2 regions of the Aliivibrio sp. SR45-2 genome follow, and region 2 is predicted to be linked to the other one. Evidence: predicted binding sites of a transcription regulator. Region 2 holds the regulator's gene; the other holds the start of a gene.
What was found. Region 2 encodes CRP, which controls carbon source genes, mostly activating them, when cyclic AMP is high. Its sites were predicted from a motif close to TGTGANNNNNNTCACA; they were not measured.
Positions count from the first base shown of each region.

Region 1: deoD (purine-nucleoside phosphorylase) is a predicted target of CRP. The motif match lies at 1,381-1,396, and genes of this name have one in related genera.

Region 1 is NZ_CAWPRC010000188.1:8,300-11,729, forward strand. Features, by position in the region: gene AACV33_RS17970 (IS1 family transposase) at 1-509, opposite strand, end outside; gene deoD (purine-nucleoside phosphorylase) at 564-1,274, opposite strand; gene AACV33_RS17980 (potassium channel family protein) at 1,601-2,263, shown strand; gene AACV33_RS17985 (TrkH family potassium uptake protein) at 2,260-3,430, shown strand, end outside.
Region 2 is NZ_CAWPRC010000150.1:127,817-131,246, forward strand. Features, by position in the region: gene hslU (HslU--HslV peptidase ATPase subunit) at 1-619, shown strand, start outside; gene AACV33_RS09500 (OsmC family protein) at 693-1,094, opposite strand; gene crp (cAMP-activated global transcriptional regulator CRP) at 1,340-1,972, shown strand; gene AACV33_RS09510 (DUF1338 domain-containing protein) at 2,057-2,851, opposite strand; gene astD (succinylglutamate-semialdehyde dehydrogenase) at 2,864-3,430, opposite strand, start outside.

The DNA of each region.
Region 1 (3,430 bases), on a different contig from region 2:
GCTATTTGGTTAATATGGTCATAAAAGGTTTTAGGATTTATATGTAAACGACGGCAAATCTCGCGTACAGAGTACCCAGTAAATAAAAAACCTAAAATCTTTTGTTGAATAGGGCTTTTTTGGTTTTCACCAGACCATTTATCGACAAAGGTAGAAGCGCAAGATTTACAACGATAACGTTGACGATCACCACTATAACCGAAGGCATGATAAAGCTCACGATGAGTAAGAACATCTAAACCAAAGTGAGAGCAATGGGAATTATTACAAGCAGGTAAAGAATGGCATTGCACTTTTTGCTGACGTGCAAGTTCGTTCAATACTTCATTGTTATTGATTAAGGGAGGAAAAGCACCACATTTCCGACAAACTAATGCAGGTCGCTTCGGGTTTGTGCGTTGAACTAAATAATGTTGTTCATCGCTATCACCAAAATTGTCACACGCCAATGTTTTACAAAAATTGAGTTGTAACCCTTTAGCAGCCAACGGCAGTTTTTCAGTTGGCACTAGACACCCCTTATGTTTTTAAAACGCCAGAATGTTCTGGCGTTGAGGATAGGACTACAGTTTAATGGCGGTTTCTAGTGCCACTGTCATCATATCATTGAATGATTTTTGACGATCTTCTGAACTTAATTTCTCACCGCGTTTTATGTGGTCAGATACTGTTAGGATAGTAAGTGCTTTCGCGCCTAGATCCGCTGCCACACCATAAATGCCAGCCGCTTCCATATCAACACCCAAGATGCCTAATTTTTCCATTTTGTCGAACAGATCAGTTTCTGGAGAGTAAAATAAATCCGCAGAGAATACGTTACCTACTTTTACTGGTACATTAAGTTCACGAGCTTGAGCAACCGCCGTTTCTAATAAACCAAAATCAGCAATGGCTGCAAAATCATGGTTGTTAAAACGAATACGGTTAACTTTTGAATCGGTAGAAGCACCCATTCCGATAACAACGTCCATTAGTTTCACGTCATCGTGTACTGCGCCACAGCTGCCAACGCGAATGATGTTTTTAACACCAAATTCCGCGATCAGTTCGTGTACATAGATACAACAAGAAGGAATACCCATGCCGTGACCCATAACGGAGACTTTTTTGCCTTTATAAGTACCGGTGTAACCGAACATATTACGAACGTCACATACTTGAGTTACGTCTTCTAAGAAGTTTTCAGCAATGAATTTAGCTCGTAGTGGATCTCCAGGCATTAGAACTGTTTCTGCGAAATCACCAACTTGTGCATTAATATGTGGGGTAGCCATAATCAAGGTCTCCAGTCTATAAAGTATAAAAATTTAAGTTTAACTAAATTTGTTGAACATTTTTGTTCGATATGGCGCTATTTTAGGCCTATATTTTAAGGTGTCATGAGATTGATGTCACATTTTTTATCAGAATGTACATTATTTTTATCCTTGATAACGAAATCTGTTGAAACTAAAGAGGCAATCGTAAACGCTTGGTCTGTTCTTATCTTTAATACAGAGTATTGGTTTCATTCTGAGTGGTTCTATTTTAAATTGAAGTTATTGTCTTCTAAGAGGATGATGTACCAAGTTTATCTATGATATTAAAAGTGAGTAAATTGATGAAAGCAAAAAATAAACAATACGCTGTAATTGGTTTAGGCCGTTTTGGTTTAACAGTTTGTGAAGAGTTACATCAATATGGTTCACAAGTGTTAGCCGTTGATATTAATGAAGAACGAGTAAAAAAAGCGACTGATTTTGTGTCTACCGCTGTGGTGGCAAATTGCGCGAGCGAAGAGACCGTTGCTGAGCTAAAATTAGATGAATACGATATGGTAATGGTAGCCATTGGTTCTGATATCAATGCCAGTATCCTGACCACATTGGTACTTAAAGAAGCGGGTGTTAAAACCGTTTGGGTGAAAGCGAATGATAAATTTCATGCGAAAATTTTAACTAAGATCGGCGCTGATCATATTATTCTTCCTGAAAGAGACATGGGTATCCGAGTCGCAAGGAAAATGCTCGATCGCCGTGTATTTGATTTCCATCTTCTAGGCAGTGGACTGGCTATTACCGAAATTGTGGTGGGTGGCCAAAATATGGGGAAATCGTTAGGGCAGCTTGATTTTTGTCAAATGTCAGACGTGAAGATATTAGCCATTAAGCGCGGACCTGAAATCATATCAGCGCCTGAATACAGTAAAGAATTAGAAATGGGAGATATTCTTATTATTGTTGGTCCAGAAGTGAAACTGGCACAAAAAATCAGAACATTATGAATTATTTACCCAAACGTGGTCTATTCCCGTTAAAGAATAGTCAAAAATCAAAAGAGTGGTCAGAACCTAGGATCATTCTCTTTTCATTTTTGGCTATTCTGTTGCCTTCTGCTTTGCTATTAACACTGCCGATATTTTCAGTGTCAGGCTTAAGCTTTATGGACGCTTTATTTACTGCAACCTCAGCCATCAGTGTGACAGGTTTGGGTGTTGTTGATACTGGTACACATTTCACGACCAGTGGTAAAGTGGTCTTAATGTTTTTAATGCAGATTGGTGGTCTTGGCCAAATGACATTGTCAGCGGTATTGCTGTATGTTTTTGGTTTGAGGTTAAGTTTACGTCAACAAGCGTTAGCGAAAGAAGCCTTGGGGCAAGAGAAGAAGATAAACTTACGCAAATTAATTAAGAATATTATTTACTTTGCACTGGCGGCTGAGTTAATTGGGATGTTTATTCTTTCATTTCGTTGGGTACCAGAGTTAGGACTGGCAAAAGGTATGTTCTATGCCGCTTTTCACTCCATATCGGCGTTTAATAATGCAGGCTTTTCTTTATTTTCAGACAGCTTAATGGGGTATGTTAGCGATCCACTTGTTATATTTACTCTGTCTTTCCTCTTTATTGGGGGTGGTCTTGGGTTTACGGTTATTGTTGATTTAGTTAAAAATGGCTCTAAAGGATTCAGTCGACTGCAATTGCATACCAAAATCATGCTCATAGCAACGCCGACATTGTTACTTATCGGTACGTTATTTTTCTATGTACTTGAATATAATAATCCGAATACCTTGGCTTCGTTATCTGTGGGTGATCAATGGTTGGCGGCTTTTTTCCAATCAGCGAGTGCACGTACTGCGGGCTTTAATAGTGTCGATTTAACACAGTTCACCCAACCTGCGTTATTTATTATGATTATATTAATGCTCATTGGTGCTGGGTCTACATCGACAGGGGGGGGCTTAAAAGTATCAACAGTGACAGTAGCGGCAGTGGCAACATGGACTTTTTTACGTCAGAAGAAAAACGTTGTGATGTTTAAAAGAACGATAGGCTGGCCAATAGTAACTAAATCGTTAGCTATTATTGTCGTGAGTGGATTGTTGCTTTCTATCGCTATGTTTTCGTTAATGCTGACAGAAAATGCTGGTTTTGACAAAGTCATGT
Region 2 (3,430 bases):
GCTAAAAGAACAAGCCATATTTAACGTAGAAAATCACGGCATCGTCTTTATTGATGAGATCGATAAAATCTGCAAAGGATCAAATTCTCAATCTGGTGATGTATCTCGCGAAGGCGTTCAACGTGACCTTCTTCCATTAGTGGAAGGCAGCACAGTAAGCACGAAACATGGCATGGTTAGAACTGATCACATGCTATTCATCACATCAGGTGCATTCCAAATGGCGAAACCATCCGATTTGATCCCTGAATTACAAGGTCGCTTACCGATCCGTGTTGAGCTAGAAGCGCTAACGGCAAATGACTTTAAGCGTATTTTAACCGAGCCAAATGCCTCACTAACTGAGCAATACATCGCTCTATTAGCGACTGAAAATGTCAATATCGAATTTACTGAAGATGGTATTAGTCGTATTGCAGAGTCTGCATTTAGAGTTAATGAAACGACAGAGAACATCGGTGCTCGTCGTTTGCACACCGTAATGGAACGTCTAATGGAAGAAATTTCTTATGATGCTTCAGAGAAAGGCGGTGACAGCTTAACGGTAGATGACGCTTATGTAACCTCTCGTTTAGGTGAATTAATTGAAAATGAAGACTTAAGTCGCTTCATTTTGTAATCATTCCCCCTTTTAAAAAAGGCCCGATTCAACACTGAATCGGGCCTTTTTACATTAATTTTTTCAAATGTAATTACGCAATGATTTCCCAACTGTGAGTCATTTCAATACCCGAGCCGAGCATTAAACACACTGAACAATATTTCTGTAAAGAATCTGCCGTCACTCTTTCCACGATCGTAGGATCAAGCTTATCCCCTGTTATCTCAAAATGAATATTTACGTGAGTAAATAATTTTGGTGCCACATCTCGACGAGCACTTGATAGCTTAGCGACACAACCCGTGACCGCTTGATTGGCTGATTTCAAGCCATCAATCACATCAACAGAGCTACATCCTCCCGCCGCCATTAATACCAATTCCATCGGGCTTGGTGCTTTTTCTCCACCATTACCATCCATAACAACAGAGTGACCAGATTGTGATTGACCTAAGAAAGTAAATCCATCAATCCATTTAACTTCAGCATTCATAAAAGCCTCTTTACAACATAAAAGGAAAACTCGTGATCCATTTCACGAAATTGTGCCCTTGGTCGCACTATTCATACGATCAAAGTCAAGAAATCGATTGCGAAACAGGGTATTATTTTATCAATTATCTCAACGAACATGCAGCCTTGTTCCGATAACCATATTCTATAGGCCAAACTGATATTTGGCTCAGTTATTTTAAAATGGACATCGCCTACTTGGCAAACGCAGAGGAAGTATAAAGTATGGTTCTAGGTAAACCTCAGACAGATCCAACATTAGAGTGGTTCTTATCTCATTGTCACATTCATAAGTACCCATCAAAAAGTACTTTGATTCACGCGGGTGAAAAAGCTGAGACTCTTTACTACATCGTAAAAGGTTCTGTTGCTGTACTGATTAAAGATGAAGAAGGAAAGGAAATGATCCTTTCTTACCTTAACCAAGGTGACTTCATTGGTGAACTTGGTTTGTTTGAAGAAGGCCAAGAACGTTCAGCATGGGTTCGTGCAAAAAGTCCTTGTGAAGTCGCTGAAATTTCATTCAAGAAATTCCGTCAACTGATTCAAGTAAACCCAGATATTCTGATGCGTCTTTCTGCTCAAATGGCAACTCGTCTACAAATCACTAGCCAAAAAGTGGGTGATTTAGCATTCCTAGACGTAACAGGCCGTATCGCTCAGACTCTACTGAATCTAGCTAAACAACCAGATGCAATGACTCACCCAGACGGCATGCAAATTAAGATCACTCGTCAAGAGATCGGTCAAATTGTAGGTTGTTCACGTGAAACTGTTGGTCGTATCTTGAAGATGCTTGAAGAGCAAAACTTGATTTCAGCACACGGTAAAACAATTGTAGTTTACGGCACTCGTTAATTTAACGATAACCATAAACAAATAAAAACGCAGCCCATAAGCTGCGTTTTTTTATGAGTAGACTTTACGACCTAAAGACGTAAATTACCCATCGGTACTTTCAAAAATCTTATCCGCAGAAGCCTCAACAAACCCTTGATATAATTCCCCTGTAGGTAAGGCATAACGTTTGGCAAACTCATAAAAACCACCCGGAATATCAAATTCACCCTCAGTAAAGTTTACGGTTACTTTATCAGCCATCGTTGAGGACTGCTCTAAATGAACCTCAGGAGATCCTTTGACTTCTCCACCAACTTCATTAATAGAAAAACCCGCTTTTCGAAGATGTTGATTTACATCCACCACGCTATCAAAACCATCCAACTGATTAACATACACAGTAAAATGATTTGCCCCATAACCATGAGCCGCCAACCAAGAAGCGTATTCACTTTCTTTTGCTAACGTTTCGTACTCTTCATAACTTAATGACCAAGGTCGGCCAGAAGACAAAAAGTCATTACTAACAAAATAGTGGGCAGGCACTTGTTTAACTAACTTATGAATAATATCTTGAGCCTGAACAGAAAGTTCCTCAACTAATAATTCACTAATAAACACTTTAGGCGCTTTTGGATCTGGGTGTTCGAAATGTTGAGCTTTTAATTTTTTAGCAACAAACTCATATTCATCACACGCTTTATAGCCCATCGCTAAAAATGGCGCCGCTAACGTAGATAAACCCACTTTAGATAGATTAAACGTTCTTAATGCGATGTGATCATTAATAATCTCGTCACCGCCAGACAGTAATTGTCGAACCTTCCCAGCAGAAGGAGATAAACGAACGACATAATCTTGCCATAGTGCCGAAAATAAAGAATTCACATTATTCATACTCGTTACCTCTTAAAGAGTTAGTCCTGGAGATAATTGTGCAGGAATTTCACACGCGTCACCTTCCATCGATGCCATTGGATAAGCACAATAATCTGCCGCATAATACGCACTCGGCTTCATATTACCCGATGCACCTGGGCCACCAAATGGCGCATCACCACTCGCACCTGTCAATTGACGATTGCGATTAACGATACCTGCACGAATGTGTTCAACAAAGTATTCCCACTCACTGTCATCCGTCGATACTAGACCCGCAGATAAACCATAGCGAGTGTCATTAGCAAGCTCTACCGCTTCTTCTAATGTCTCATAACGCACGACTTGTAGTAATGGTCCAAAGTATTCTTCATCGGGTAATTCAGCAACGTTAGTAGCATCGATAATCCCCGGAGAAACAAAGGCGTGACCTAGGCTTTTAGCTTCAAGTAGAGACTCCCCACCTAAATCTTGTAAATTCTTCTGAGCGTTGAGAATAAACTCTGCTGCTGCGACTGAGATTTGTGGTCCCATAAATGGCGTATTCTCGGCAAAAGGTTGATCAACCACGATGGTTTTTGCCACTTCAACGAGACG